2 regions of the Brevibacillus sp. YAE8 genome follow, and region 1 is predicted to be linked to the other one. Evidence: riboswitches for the same ligand, from Rfam matches in the RefSeq annotation. Region 1 holds a riboswitch; the other holds the start of a gene.
What was found. A riboswitch is a leader RNA that binds a small molecule or an ion and turns the genes downstream of it on or off. The one in region 1 is predicted to bind S-adenosylmethionine.
Positions count from the first base shown of each region.

Region 2: it holds a riboswitch for S-adenosylmethionine, as region 1 does, so the genes downstream of both, AC27IT_RS21895 (aminotransferase class I/II-fold pyridoxal phosphate-dependent enzyme) here and AC27IT_RS16555 (BMP family lipoprotein) in region 1, are expected to answer to the same signal.

Region 1 covers NZ_BAAIYG010000014.1:32,750-40,534, forward strand. Annotated here, with positions in the region: gene AC27IT_RS16525 (ArsR/SmtB family transcription factor) at 1-95, shown strand, start outside; gene AC27IT_RS16530 (nucleoside phosphorylase) at 158-883, opposite strand; gene AC27IT_RS16535 (sulfite oxidase-like oxidoreductase) at 885-1,547, opposite strand; gene AC27IT_RS16540 (ABC transporter permease) at 1,588-2,502, opposite strand; gene AC27IT_RS16545 (ABC transporter permease) at 2,489-3,559, opposite strand; gene AC27IT_RS16550 (ABC transporter ATP-binding protein) at 3,534-5,063, opposite strand; gene AC27IT_RS16555 (BMP family lipoprotein) at 5,185-6,213, opposite strand; SAM riboswitch class I at 6,408-6,529, opposite strand; gene AC27IT_RS16560 (methyl-accepting chemotaxis protein) at 6,629-7,785, opposite strand, start outside.
Region 2 covers NZ_BAAIYG010000025.1:59,031-66,815, reverse strand. Annotated here, with positions in the region: gene AC27IT_RS21905 (LysR family transcriptional regulator) at 1-328, shown strand, start outside; gene AC27IT_RS21900 (hypothetical protein) at 367-837, opposite strand; gene AC27IT_RS21895 (aminotransferase class I/II-fold pyridoxal phosphate-dependent enzyme) at 1,181-2,362, opposite strand; SAM riboswitch class I at 2,451-2,565, opposite strand; gene AC27IT_RS21890 (MFS transporter) at 2,662-3,957, opposite strand; gene moaC (cyclic pyranopterin monophosphate synthase MoaC) at 3,961-4,443, opposite strand; gene AC27IT_RS21880 (methylated-DNA--[protein]-cysteine S-methyltransferase) at 4,722-5,258, shown strand; gene AC27IT_RS21875 (2OG-Fe(II) oxygenase) at 5,251-5,964, shown strand; gene AC27IT_RS21870 (SPL family radical SAM protein) at 5,977-6,795, shown strand; gene AC27IT_RS21865 (molybdenum cofactor biosynthesis protein) at 6,891-7,598, shown strand; gene AC27IT_RS21860 (ThiF family adenylyltransferase) at 7,604-7,785, shown strand, end outside.

The sequences.
Region 1 (7,785 bases):
CGATGATTATCGAGCTGCTCAGCGTTGCCCGGCAAATTTTCAACAACCACCTGATCGACACGATCTCGATGCTGGATCGCTTCAATGAAGAATAGCGGCTGTCGTATGGCAAAAGAAAAAGCCCGGGACTTCTCATCGTCCCGGGCTTGCTTCATTTTTATGCGGAAACGGACACTAGCGCATCCAGCGCAATCAGCGCCTCGGCTTCAATCGCTTTGGCCATCGTCTCTGTGTGCGGGTTGTACGAGGCAAGCAAATCGGCATCGGCGTAGCCGTCAATCGCGAGGATCGACCCGGCCTTCATGCCGCGCAGCGCGGCAATGACGAACAGCGCGGAGTTTTCCATCTCGACAGCCAACACCCCTGCTTTTTGGTACAGCTTGTGCGGAAATTCCAGGACGCCGCTGTAAAAAACATCGAGCGTCAGCGTGATGCCTTCCGCTACGTGCAGCCCGGATTCGTGCGCTTTTGCTGCTTGCACGAGCGCATCTGCCACGCGGCGATTGGCGACAGCCGGGAAACCGGGCGGAACCAACTGGCTTGTAAGCCCGTCCTGGCGCACAACAGCCGAGCTGATGACGAGGCTGCCCGGCTCGATTTCTTGTTGATACGATCCGGCCGTCCCGACGCGGATGATGACCTGTACGCCACCCTTCGCCAGTTCTTCAAAGCATACAGCCGCTCCAGGCGAACCGACGCCGTGGCTGACTACCGCTACCTCCGTGCCCCTCCAGCTTCCGGCATAGCTGTAGTACTCGCGATTTTCCCCAATTTGCCGCGTGTTTTCCAGCTTGGAGGCGATCAAGGCAGCGCGTTTCGGATCGCCGCAGACGATAGCGCGTTTTGGCAGTTGTTCCGGGTCTACTTTCAGATTGGTCAGCATCTCAATCAAACTCCTTTTTCTCCCATTCGTCTTCCGGAATCGGCAACGCCTCACCGGAAAACCGCTCTTCGCGGAACGGGTCTGCGATCAGGTGAAAGCCGTTTTGCTCCCAGAAGCCGGGCTTGTTTTCGCGCATAAACTCAATGCCGCGCAGCCACTTCACGCTTTTCCAGAAATACAGGTGCGGGACGACCAGGCGCAGCGGCCAGCCGTGCTTGTCCGTCAGCGGCTCCCCGTCAAAGGAATGGGCCAACAGCACATCGTCGCGCATCAGGTCGGCCAGCGGCACATTCGCCGTGTAATCGTGATCGCCGTGCAGCATGACGTAGGACGCGGCGGGCACGACACCGATTGCCTGCAAAAAATCGCGGAAGCGCACGCCTGTAAATGCATTGTCAAACCGCGACCAGCGCGTCACGCAGTGAATGTCGCTTTTCACCGTCACCTGCGGCAGCGCCATGAGCTGTTCGTAGTTGAGCGTGACTTCCCGGTCGACCTCGCCAAACACGCGCAGCGTCCAGTCCTTCATGTCGTAGGTGGGCACTTCGCCCTCGTGCAAAATAGGAAAGCGCTCTGTCAATACTTGCCCTGGCGGAAGCCGTTTGGCCAATGCCGGGTCGACCGCCGGCACCTTCATCCGTTTGATCCGATCTGCCTTGTTCATGTTGCGTACCCCCTTGGTCTTTGCTGACTGCGCCCTCCTTTTACCGGGTGCTCTGCTGATTATGGCTGGCGCCTTGCATCCGATCTTTCAGGAAGAACATCGCCACCACCGTGAGCAAATACGGCAGCATCGAAGTAAACTGCGTCGGAAGCGAGAAGCCTTGCAGACGAATGCTCAGCGCATCCATCAAGCCGAACAGAAAGCTCGACGCCAAAATTCCCAGCGGGTGAGACTGCCCCATCATCATCGCGACCAGGGCGATAAAGCCGCGACCCGCGGTCATCCCTTCCGAAAACATCGTCACTTGCCCCAAAGAAAGCTGCGCTCCGGCAATCCCGCACAAAGCGCCGCACATGACGATCGCGAGCACCTGCAAGCCTGCTACCTTCAACCCAAGGCTGCGGGCAGCCACCGGATTGGAACCGACGGCGAGAACCCGGAAGCCGGTAACCGTCTTGTAAAAGAACAAATAGAGCGCAATGGCGGCCACAAACGCGAGGTAGACGAGCGGCGAATGCCCCGATACGACCTCGCCCACGACCGGAATGTGCTGTAGCCCCGGAATGTCCCACTTCGGCAAGCCTGCCATGTCTTTATCGTAAAAAGCTCCCTTGACGCCAAAAATCGCCCGCAACGCAAACGTCGTCAGACCGAGCGCGAGGAAATTGATCGCCACCCCGACGACGATCTCGTTTGCTTTCAGCTTGATCGTCATATAGGCAAACAGCAGGGAAAAAAGAACGCTCGTCAGCGCCGCGATCAAGATCGCGAGGAACAGATTCCCGGTAAAGTGATTGCCGACGATGGCGGAAAAGGCGCCAACGAGCACCATGCCTTCCAGCCCTACATTAAAAATGCCAACCCGCGCGCACAGCGCTCCCCCCAATGCCGCGAGCAAAATCGGCGTCACCATCCGAATGGTAGAACTGACGAGGGACCAATCAAGCAGCTCCATGAGATTCTCCCCCTTTTGCTTTCCGCTTTTTCCACCAGTCGTAGCTGAATTTAGCCGAGATAAACAGGATCAGCACGGCTGAAATCACACTGGCCAGCTCCAACGGCACCTCTGTGTTGCGCTCCACACCCATCGCTCCCGTCTGGAATGCAGCCAGCAGAATCGAGGTAAACACGACACCCACCGGATGGGCGTTCGCCAAAAGCGTTGCCATCAGCCCTGTCCAGGCGAAGTTCGGCACCGTCAAAGCGCCGTCGACAAAACGATAGTGCGCCCCCAGCACCTCGACCGTTCCTGCCAGGCCGGCCAATCCGCCGCTCGCAAACATGCCCGTCAGCATGACGCGAATGCCGTTGATCCCCCCGTACTGGGCAAACAGCGGGTTTTGTCCGAGCATTTTCACTTCATAGCCAAACGGCGTAAAGCGAATCACCCAAAACAGGATCGCGGCACCGACGATGGCAAACAAAAAGCCCGCGTGCACGCTCATCCCCGCAAACAACTTGGGCAACCAGACGCTTTTATCGAGCATGACCGTCTGCGCCAGCGCCGCCGAACCGCTGCGGTCGCGAAACGGCTCGGTTACGAGGTAGCTTGCGAACAGAACGGCGATATAGTTGAACAGCAAGGTGGAGATGAGCAGCGGTATGCGGAATCTCGCCTCCATAAAGCCCGGCAGCAACGCCCACAAACCGCCTGTCGCCATCCCCGTGAGAATCGCCGCCACCAGCTTCACGACTCCCGGTGCGGGCAAATAGATCGCCACGAGCGTAGCGCTGATCGCCCCGAGCACCATCTGTCCTTCTGCCCCCAGGTTGAACACTCCCGCCCGAAAAGCAAGCGACAGCCCCAAGGCGATCAGCATGATCGGCGTCGCTCTCGCCAAGGTAGAGGTGAAGAAGTAGAAGCTGCCGAAGGCCCCTTTCCACATTTCCTGATACGTGCCCAGGATAGATTCCCCTACCGAAGCGATGACGAGCGCCCCGATCAACTGCCCGATGACAACCGCCAAAAGCGGCTGAACCAGTGATTTACCCAGCTCTTTGATTGCTGCCATGAACGCTTCCTCCCGCCATTAACACGCTGATTTTTTCCTCGGTTGCCTCTTTGCGCGAAAGCTCTCCGGCGATCCGCCCTTTGTACATCACCAAAATCCGGTCTGACAGCGCCAAAATTTCCGACAGCTCGGACGAGACCAGCAAAATCCCGTCGCCTGCGTTGCGCTTGTCGATCAGCGCCTGATGGATGTACTCCATCGCGCCAATATCGACACCCCGGGTCGGCTCTGCCGCGAGCAAAAACGGAGTCTCATGTCCCAGCTCGCGCGCCACGATCAGCTTTTGCAGATTTCCGCCCGACAAATTCCCGGCCAGCTCCTGAAGCTGTCTGGAGCCTGTCTTGATCGCGAACTTTTCTACCCAGCCTCTGACGACCTGGCGAAAAGCTTCCCGCCGCACGACGCCGCGCCGATTGAACGCAGGCTTTCGCTGATAGCCCATCAGCGCGTTTTCCTCGACGCTCTCCAGCTTGGCTACCCCCCACAAGTAGCGATCTTCCGGGATGTGCGCCAAGCCCGCCTCGCGAATCGTCGCGACAGTCTGGTTGGTAACGTCCTTGCCGCCCAGCCGAATCGTTCCCTCCTGTGCCGTCCGCAAGCCGCTGATCGCTTGCAGCAGTTCGGACTGGCCGTTGCCCGATACGCCCGCGATGCCGACGATTTCCCCGTGATGCACGGTAAAGCTGACCCGGTCGAGCAACGTCTGCTTTTCCCGAACCGTCAAGTTCTCCACCTGCAAAAGCGGCCCCCGCTCCAGATCGACGCGCTCGCTCAGCTCCCGCAGCTCGCGTCCGACCATCAGCCGGGCCAGATCGTCCACATTCGTCTCGTTACGCGCTACCGTGCCCGTCACCTTGCCGCCGCGCAACACCGTGATCCGATCTGCGACCTCCATCACTTCCTGCAGCTTGTGCGTAATCAAAATGACGCTCTTCCCGCTCTCCGCCAGATTGCGGATCGTCTGCAACAGCTCGCGAACTTCAAGCGGCGTCAGCACGGCAGTCGGCTCGTCCAGCACGATGATGTCCGCTCCCTGGTACAGCACCTTGAGAATTTCCACACGCTGCTGCTCGCCGATGGAGCAGTTGGACACTCTAGCCTGTGCATCTATCGGAATCCGGTACTGCTCGCTTAGTGCGCGGACCTTTTCCACGGCGTCCTTCCGGCGGAAAAATCCGGCCTGCTGCGGCTCGTAGCCGATCACGATATTTTCCGCCACGCTAAACTCGCCAAACAGCATGAAGTGCTGGTGCACCATCCCGATCCCGCTGCGAATGGCGTCCTGCGGCCCGCGAAAAGCGACAGGCTTGCCGCCTAGCACGATCTCGCCGGACGTAGGCTGCTCCATGCCGTACAGCATCCTCATCAGCGTCGTCTTGCCCGCGCCGTTTTCCCCGACGATGGCGTGGACTTCTCCCGCAGCAAGCGAAAACGAGACCTTGTCGTTTGCAATAAAATCTCCGTATTTCTTGGTCATGGCCCGCATTTCCAAACGATCGGTCATCCTTGCTCCTCCTTCTTTGCGCCTAGCCTTTCTCTTCCTTGCCTCTGCTCCTTGCCTTGCATATAAGGAAGACCGACTACACAGTTGTAGTCGGTCACAATCATGCACTGTGCGCTAGCTGTTAAAACGAGTCTGGCACTTTGCGGGTACCAGCGATAATCTCCTCGCTGATCGCTTTTACTTTGTCCACGACTTCCTGGCCAATAAAAGCGTTCAGAGGCGTCTGGCTCTCGTGCGTCACATACGTTACGCCTACGCCTTTTTCTTTCAAGCCGTAAGTGACGACGCCCGGCTTGAACGAGCCTTCTACGAACGACTTCACGGTTTCATACGCAGCGGCATCTGTCCCTTTGAGCTGGGACAACACGATGTGCTCAGGGTCGATCGTGGTGCGGTCAACGTCCTGTCCCGATGTATAGAAGCCTTTTTCCTTCGCGGCCTCGAACACGCCGAGGTCGCCTACTGCTGCCGCTCCGTTGATGAAGTCGGCGCCTTTGGATGCTTGCAGCAGCGCCAGCTCCTTCGCTTTTGCCGGGTCAGAGAAGCTTCCTACGTAGTTCACCAGGAACTCCGCGTTTGGATTGGTTGCTTTCAAGCCTTCCTGGAAGCCGCCTGTCCATTTTTTCAACAGCGGAATATCCATGGCGACAACCATGCCGACCTTGTTTGTCTTCGTGGCAAGACCTGCCGCAGCGCCCATCAGGTAAGCCGCTTCCTGCTCGCGGAAGGTAACGCTGCGCACGTTTGGCAAATCTACTACGGTATCAATAATCGCGAAGTTGCGGTCAGGATTTTCGGCTGCCACTTTTTTCAGCGCGTCTTCCGCTTCAAAAGAAGAAGTGATAATCAGATCGTAGTTTTCCGCTACCGCAACGCGCAAATTTTCTTCGATGGCGCCGTGGTCAGTAGACTCGATGCTTTTTACTTCTGCGCCAAATTCCTGTCCTGCTTTTTTCGCGCCTTCGTCCATTTGCTGGAAGAACGGGTTTACCCCGATTTTTTCCGGCAAAATCAGCGCAATGCGCTTCTTCGCCGCGCCTTCTTGCCCTGCCGCTTCTTCCTTTGGCTTGTCAGCAGGCGCATTTCCGCCAGCCGAACAGCCCGCAGCCAAAACAGCAAAAGTGGTGAATGCTAACAACAACTTCTTCATGGTGTCTTCCGCTCCCATCCGAACGTTCTACGTTTTTTCTGTATCCTACTACGTAATGTACGGCTTTTTTCCGAAAAGATCAATACTAAACACGAATATTTTGTAACAAAAATATTTTATCGTTCGTGTATTCCCCCTCCTGACAACAAAAAAACTCTTCCCGAAGGAAGAGTTTGCGTCCGAAGCCGTCCTCTTCCTCATCTGTCAAAACCCCGGTACAGGTTTTGCAGGAATTGGCACCTTTCTGTCCATGTCACGCATGTCCAGTGGTTGCCGGGCTTCATCGGGCCAGTCCCTCCGCCGCTCTCGATAAGGAGATAAAAACTATCAAGTTACAATGCATTCATTCTAGCAGAACAAACTGAAAAAGCAATTGTTTTTTCAGACTGTTCTCGCCAATTTTACACTTTGGCGCCTATTGTCTGTGAAACGTTTCCTGCAGCCGATGCGACAGATTGTTCAGTTCCCCCAGCTCTTCGGTAATTTCCCGCACCTTTTGATGCTGGTTTTCCGCTGTGGCGAAAAGCTCCTCCAGATTGGCGACCGACTGCTCGGTGACAGCGGTAATGGTCGACATTTCCATCGCCACTTCGCCCGAGCGCATTTTTACCCGGTTCATGCTGGAGCCGACCTGCTCCGCTGCCTGCAGGAAGGCCATCATGCCGGAGCGCACCGCCTCGATCGACGCCACTGTTTTCACAGCCAGCTCCTGGCCTTTTGCCACCGAAGCTTCCCCGTTGCTGATCTGCTGTACAGCGTTCTCGCTTTCCTGATGGAGCGATTTGAGAATCTCGGTAATTTCCTGTGTAGCGGTTGCGCTCTGCTCCGCCAGCTTGCGCACCTCGTCTGCCACCACGGCGAAGCCGCGGCCGTGCTCGCCTGCACGCGCCGACTCGATGGCGGCGTTGAGCGCCAGCAGGTTCGTTTGCGTCGCAATCTGGTTGATGGCTCCTACGATTTCCTCGACCCGATTGGCCTGGCGGTTGAGCTGGTGAATCGTCGACGCTGCCACGTTGACGGCAGAAACGATCTGTTCCATTTGCTGCGACAGCTCTTTCATCATGTCGACGCTTTCTTTCAGGCGGCGGTTGTTCTGGTCGGACTCGCTTTTCATCGCGTTCGTCTGCGTGGTGACCGCCACGATCTCCTGGTCGATCGACTGCACCTCTTCCTCGATCTTCACTGTCGAGTTCGCCTGCGACTCCATGCCCGTCGCCACTTCCTTGAAGGCGATCATCATTTCATCCGTATTGCGTTTCGTTCCTTCGGCATGCTCGTGTACGTGCTCTGTCGTACGGTCGATCTGCTCGGTCATCTGTTGGATATGGACGAGCATCTCTCCCAGGCGACGCTCTTTTTCTTCCGCTTCCTGGCGGGCGATGTTTGCCTTCTGCAAGGACGCTTGTCCCGCCAGACAGAGGTACGTCACCGCTCCCATCATCATCAGAATCGCCATGATGCGTAGCACCAGATTCAGCTCGGTGAAATCGCCGCTGAAAATCTCGTACGATCCTGTGTAAAATCCGACCAGCGTCACGATGATTTGCGCAATTCCGGCTGTCACTACGAGCT
Region 2 (7,785 bases), on a different contig from region 1:
AGCCGGCTCCACCTCCCGCGAGCTGGCCGAACGCTGGGCCCAGGAAAACCAGTTGCGCTGGCAAGTGCGCATGGAGCTTGGGGCGATCGAGACGATCAAGGAAGCGACGAAGCACAATATGGGCGTCAGCATCCTCCCCTATCGCAGCGTCGTGCGCGAAGGCGAAACGGGCGAGCTGGTCATTCGCGAGCTGCCTGGCTACGTCAACCGCAGACATATTTGCCTCGTCTATCGTCAGGATGACCTCTTGCCTTATCCGGTGACCAGCTTCATCCGTTTTTTGCAGCACCGCCGCCTACCAGACGCAAAAAGCCCCTCTCCGCTGTAAAAGGGAAAGGGGCGAATATGTAATTCGATGGGAACACTCTACGCGATGCGGACAACCCGCTTTTTTTCCACTTGCGGCAGGAAGGACAAATCCACATAAGAACGCGCTTCCTCCAGCCCGATGTCTTCTGCCAAAAGCAGCGCTTCTTCCTGGAAGGTAGGCGTACAGCTTCCTTCGTTCAGTTCACAGAGACGCTTCAGGCGTTTCAGGCGCTCTGCGCACTTTTCAGCCCGCATGCATTCATTGGCAAGCTCACATACATTGACGTGGCGCGCGTCTGCGATCATGCTGATGTCGTCCACATGCACAATCAGCCGCTTGCCTTCTTCTGTCACGAAGCCGATCGAGCAAAAATGCGCACCTGACATTTCCAAACGAGTGAGAACCACATTGGTGAAAACCTCTCCTGTGCGCAGTCGAACTTGAGCTGCTTCAATGGCTCCACCGATCTTCCGCTCGTTGGCGATCACCGTGTACATGTCAGTGTAACCGTTAATCTGATAGCGCATAGTACCCTCCCGCTCCTGATGAGATCAATTATCATTAACATCGTATAATGAAAATCATTATCTGTCAACGATGAGAATGATTTTTATTACTACTGCACGTCTTATGGTGCGGGAGGGGGGTTCGACTGGTAATGGATTGACAAGCAGGTGATAAAGCGTGGGCAGTGGACGGCGCGGGCAAGGGGGCAACGCAGACAAGCGCAGGTCAACATGGGGAAACATGGATGATCCTGAGATACGCGAGCAACCGACCAACGCACCCCCGGCAGTCTCACGCAACGCAGCCCCCAAAAACAAAACCACACTCCCCACCCCCAGGAAGTGTGGTCACCCGCTCTCCTACTTACTTCGTTTTCGCAAAAAGCCCCAACTGTTCGATCCGCTGAACCGCTTCGGCCAGGCGTTGTTCGTCCGACAGCAGGGCGGCGCGAACGTAGCCTTCGCCGCTTGGGCCGAAGCCGACGCCTGGTGCGACGACTACATGTGCTTTTTCCAGCAGCAAATCCGAGAACTCCACCGAAGTAAAGCCAGCCGGGACGGGGAGCCAGGCGAAAAACGAGCCTTGCGATGGCGGGGCCTGCCAGCCGATGCGGTGCAGATTGGAGAACAGCGCATTGCGGCGGCCTTCGTAGACGGCTACCAGATCGCGGACGCACTGCTGCGAGTCTGTCATCGCTTTGGCTGCGGCCATTTGGACCGCTCCAAACAGGCTGACGAAGTAATGGTCCTGAATCAGATTGATGAGCCTTACCAGCTCGCGGTTGCCGACCATCGCGCCTACGCGCCAGCCGGCCATATTGTACGTTTTGGACAACGTGTAAAACTCCACGCCCACCTCTTTTGCCCCCGGCACCTGCATGAAGCTGACAGGCTTTTTGCCGTCGTAGCTGATCGCGCCGTACGCGAAGTCGTGGCAGACGACGATCTCGTACTTGCGCGCAAACTGGACGGTTTCCTCGTAAAATTCAAACGGGGCGTTCACCGCTGTCGGGTTATTCGGATAGTTCAAAAACATCAGCTTGGCGCGGTCCAAATCGGCTTGCGGGATTTTGCTGTAGTCAGGCAAAAACTGATTTTCGGCCGTCAGCGGCATCATCGACATCCGGCCGTTTACGACCGCTACGCCGGACCAGTAATCCGGGTAGCCAGGGTCCGGTACGAGTGCCACATCGCCTGCGTTCATCAGCACCTGGCAAATTTCCACGAGGCCGGTTTTGCTTCCGAACAGGATCGCCACCTCTTCCTCCGGGTCGAGGTCCACGTCAAATTGTTGCTTGTACCAGTGCGCGACTGCCTGCTTCAGCTCCAGTCGGCCGGAAAACGGCGGGTATTTGTGATGCAGCGGATTTTCTGCCTGTGCCTTCAGCTCTTCCACAATGTGCGGCGGCGTAGGCAGGTCCGGGTTTCCTTGGCCCAGATTAATGACGTCATGCCCACAAGCGATGACTTTGTTTACTTTTGCCACCAATGTCGCAAAAAACTGGGTCGGGAGCCGATCAATCATGTCGGAAGGTTGGATGCGCATCTGTCTTCAGTTCCTTTCTTTTTAGGCCAATGTACAGCAAAAACCCCCTCTTTCCGTACAGAAAAAGGGGGAGATCAGCTTGGTCACGTCCTTATCTGTCAGGAATTATCCTGCTGGAATTGGCACAGCATCTGCAACGCGCAAGCGCGCAGATCCGCTGCCGGGCTTCATAGGGCCAGTCCCTCCGCCTCTCTTCATAAGTAAATCACACGGAATATACTGTTTTTAATCTTCTTCATACTACATTGCGGGCTCCGAACGTGTCAAGACGCTTCGCGAGGCCCGCGAATTTTTCCTGGCTACATCTTTTCTACGGTCGCGGCTGGCACTTTTCGGGTGCGGCCTTGAAACGAGCTGTGCAGGGCGAAAAACGCGACAGACATTAGCGCCAGCCCCGCCATGATGTACAAAAGTCCTTGTGCCTGAAAATGCTGGAAAATGACCGCTCCGAGCAATGGGCCGAGCATGCGTCCCGCAGAGCCTGTGCCGGAGATCAGCCCTTGGATGAAGCCTTCTCGCCCCTGTGGCGTAAACTCTGCTGCCACGGCAGGCACGGCCGGCCAGACGAGCATTTCTCCAAGCGTCATGATGAACATCCCGGCGACAAAGCCGGCGTAGGAGGTCGTCTGCGACAAAATCAGCATCGACAGCACGAACACGTAGGAGCCGAGCAGCATCTGCGCTCGCAGCGTGCGGGCGAAGCGGCCAATGACCCAGGCGATCAGCGGCTGGCCGAACAAAATCAGGCCGCCGTTGATCGTCCAGAGCAAGCTGTACTGACGCAAGGAAATGCCCAACGATTGCATGTAGGTCGACAACACCGTCGTCCACTGGACGTAGACAATCCAACTGATTAACAGCCCGCTGCACAAGAGCAGTAGGGCGCCCCACGCCACTTTTTTCGTCGGCAGTTGCTGTAGCGGCGAAAGCGCCTCAACTGGCTTCGGCTTGGCAGCGCTTTGGACAGCAGCGGCGGGAGTGCCTGCGGTATTGGCTTGCTCCGCCCGATGGCCCCGCTCTGCGACTGCCTTGAGCTGCCGAGGCAAAATGAGCACGAACATGACGAGCACGATGACTTGCGAGATCGCGTTGCCAAAAAACGTCCAGGCAAACGAAATGCTCGCCAGCAAGCCGCCGAGGGCAGAGCCAGCCGCCACCCCGGCGTTGAGCGCGACGTAGATCATGTTGATCCCTTTGCGCCCGCCTTCCGGCCACAGCACGACAGCGAGTGCATTCATCACCGGAGAGAGCGTGCCGTAAAACAGCCCGTTCAGCAACAGCAAGATCGTGTACAGCGTAAAGTCATGCGTGACGCCAAGCCCGACGGAAATCAGAATGACGCCGATCGAGGCAAAAACGATCGTGCGCATTTTCCCCCAACGGTCGAACAGCATGCCACCTGCGATGCTGCCGATCAAAAAAGCCCCCTGGTTCAATAACAGCAAAAAGCCCGCTACGGTCAGCGGCTTCCCTAAATAATCGTGGATATAGATGGTGACAAGCGGCCAAATACAAGCCATTCCGGTAGAAAAAATGATCGCAGCAATCGCCAGAAGACGAATGCTGCTCGGATAGGATTGCCATTTCTGTTTCATGGTTTAGTTCTCTCCCCGACGAAAATCGCCGCTTTTCCCGCCTGTTTTGCTCACCAAGCAAGTCGGACCGATTACCATGCCTTTGTCCATCGCCTTGCACATATCGTACACCGTAAGAGCTGCGACACTGACAGCCGTCAAAGCTTCCATTTCCACGCCCGTTTTTCCCGTCGTCCGCACACATGCTTCCAGGGCAAGCGTCGTCTCGTTTTCAAAAGCGAAGCGAATGTCGATCCCGGTCAAAGGAAGCGGATGGCACATCGGGATGATTTCCCACGTCTTTTTCGCTGCCATGACGCCCGCTACCTGTGCGACTGCCAGCACATCCCCTTTCTCTACCCGTCCTTCGCGAATGCGGGCGAGCGTTTCCGGCTTCATGACGATTTTGCTCTCTGCCACAGCCTCCCGTTTTGTGATGTCTTTTTCCGAGACATCTACCATCCGCGCACGGTTTTGTTCATTAAAATGCGTCAGTTGATCGTTCATGCAACTATCCGTCCTCCATCTATGCGATCCCGTTAAACAGCCGAAAAGCCTGGCTGAAACCGGTCATCTGTCTACTCCTACCTTACTCCCGCGGCTTGCGAAAAGCAATGGAAACATCGCTGCCAACTGCTCCAGCTACTTGTAGCATGCGTCTTCTCCTTCATTATCTTGCTGTTCTACTCGCAAATTCGTACAAAAACGCCGCGGTGAAGCTATACTGTGCGTACAACAACCAGCAAGCGTGCTGGAAACGATAAGGTCTGGAGGCGTTTGTCACAATGAAGGAAAAACAACATGTTTACTGGTCAAAAGTCATTTTGCAAGAGTGGAGCCTGCATCTCGCGGCCACAGCCAAAGGGCTATGCTTCGTCGGCTCCCAAAACGGCCCGTTCGCAGAGGTGAGCAATTGGTTCGCTCGTCGCAGACCCGGCCATGTTTTGGTCCAGGATCACGAGCAGCTCGCCCCCTATGTGGCGGAAATCAGCGAATATTTGCAAGGGGCGCGGCAGCAATTCTCGCTTGCGCTCGATCTGGAGGGCACGCCGTTTCAGCTATCTGTCTGGGACGCTTTGTGCCGCATTCCATACGGGCAGACGACGACTTACTCCGAGATTGCCGCTCACATCAAAAAGCCTGCCGCCGTCAGGGCCGTAGGAGCCGCGATCGGAGCCAATCCGCTGCTTTTGACCGTCCCTTGCCATCGGGTCGTCAGCAAAGACGGCAGCCTCACCGGCTATCGCGGCGGCCTGGACATGAAAACAGCGCTGATTGCGCTCGAAAAAGGAAGTCTTGCAAGGGGGATGCAGCATGGCTGAGCCGCTGACAAAACGCATCGCCCTACTCCCCTGGGAGCAGTTGCAACACAGTCTGGACGAGCAAGGCTTTGCCGTCCTCCCTCCCGTCTTGCAACCGGGAGAATGCCAGGAGCTGATCGCCACCTATCGCGAAGACCGCTTTTTCCGAGCGACGATCAACATGGCGCGATACCGCTTCGGCAGCGGAGAGTACCGTTATTATCAAGCTCCCCTGCCGCCCATAGTGGAGCAGTTGCGCGAGGGCTTTTATCCCGAGCTGGCCAAAACGGCGAATCGCTGGAACACACTGCTCGGACAGCAGCCTGCCTACCCTCCGTCGCTGTCCGCCTTTCTCGCCCGTTGCCACGAGCACGGGCAGGCCCGCCCGACGCCTTTGCTCCTGAAATACGAGGCCGGCAGCTACAACTGTCTGCACCAGGACATGTACGGCGACGTGTTTTTTCCTTTTCAGGTCGTCTTCGTCCTGAGCCAACAGGAAAGCGACTTTTGCGGCGGACAATTTTTGCTGATCGAACAACGGCCGCGAGCGCAAAGCAGAGGACATGTGATAACCTTGGAACAGGGGGCAGGCTTGATTTTTCCGACTGCCTATCGCCCTGTAGCCGGAGCGCGCGGCTATTATAAAACGACGCTGCGCCACGGCGTCAGCACGATCACCCAGGGAACGCGGTACAGTCTGGGGATCATTTTTCACGACGCAAAATAAGAAGGGACAAAAGTGAACAGCACTTTCTTTTACAAGCAACCAAAAACGCTGCTCAATAAAGGATCCGGATTTTTGACCGATTACACGCACTCGCTCAATCCGTACACGGGCTGCTCCTTCGCCTGTTCTTACTGCTATGTGCGGCAGATGCCCGTCTCGCTGTTTCGCGGGCACGAATGGGGGACGTGGGTCGATATCAAGACGGGAGCCGCCGCGCTGCTCGCCAAAGAGCTACAGCGGGCAAAAGCGAAGGGGCCCGTCTCCATTTTCATGTCGTCGAGCACTGACCCTTACCAGCCCGTTGAATATCGGGAGCAGGTAACGCGTTCGCTACTCGAAGTGATGGTGGAGCATCCGCCCGACTTTTTGCTCGTCCAGACCCGCAGCCCGCTCGTCACGCGCGATCTGGACCTGCTGCTCCGCCTGGGCGAGCGAGTACGCGTCAGCATGACGGTGGAAACGGACCTGGAGGAAATCCGCAAACATTTCTCGCCGCAAGCGCCTCCGATTGCCGCACGGCTGCGGGCGCTTCGGGAATTGGCTGCGGCTGGCGTCCCGACACAGGCGACGATCGCACCCGTCTTGCCGAGCAGCGAAGCTTTTCCCGACCTGCTGCGGCCGCTGGTCGGACGGGTTTGCATTGACGATTTTTACATGGGCGACGGCAGCGGCGGCAAGCGTACGAAGAAAAACGGGGTTCCCTCACTTTTTGCCGAGTTGGGGCTGGAAGCATGGGCGGAGCCGGACGCCTATCGACTCGTGTACGATCGGCTGCGGCGCGTGTTTGCGGAAGACGAGCTGTACGTAAGCCAACAAGGCTTCGCTCCGTAAGTCCCCAAGCCCCTTCGCGCATTGGCATCCGTGCCGGATTGTGATATCGTCAACCCATAGACAACTGTCATCCCAATCGGAAGTGAGGAATTGCTTTGACGATCACCATCTTGTTGTTTGCCGGACTGGCCGAGCGGGCCAACGTCCGCGAAATCGAACTGACTTTGCCAGAACAGGCAACCGTGCGCGACCTCCTGCAAGCAGTCGGAGAGCAGTATCCGGCGCTTGCGCCGTTGCTCGGTAGCTGTTTTGTTTCCATGAATCACGAGTACGCTGCTTTTGATCGCGTCATCAGCCCGGATGACGAAATCGCGCTCTTGCCGCCTGTCAGCGGCGGAGAGGAAGTGCCGCGCTTTGCCATTACCCGCGAGCCGCTGTCTGCCGACCAGCTCGTGCGGCTGGTGAGCAACCCGCACGCGGGCGCCATCTTGACGTTTGTCGGAACGGTACGCGAATTTACGCACGGTCAGCGCACGGTCTACCTGTCCTATGAAGCGTACGAGCCAATGGCTGTGGAAAAAATGAAGCAGGTCGCAGCCGAGATCGAGGAACGCTGGCCCGGAGCACAAGTCGCCATGCACCACCGCATCGGCGATTTGGCCGTGGAAGAAATCGCCGTCGTCGTCGCGGTGGCAACGCCGCACCGCAACGAGTCTTTTGAAGCCGGGCGCTACGCCATCGAAAGACTGAAGCAAATCGTCCCTATCTGGAAAAAAGAAATGTGGGAGGACGGCAGCGAATGGAAGGGCCATCAGCAAGGCCCGTGGAATCCGCTGGCGATGTCGGAAGGAAAGGAGGAGTAACCGCTTTGGATACACGTTATTCCCGCCAGCTCCTGTTTCACCCGATCGGGCGCAGCGGCCAGGAAAAACTGTTGCAAAGCCGCGTCGCCATCGTCGGGATGGGCGCGCTCGGAACGGTGCTGTCCAATCATATGGTCCGCGCCGGAGTCGGCTTTGTGCGCCTCATTGACCGCGATTTCGTCGAACC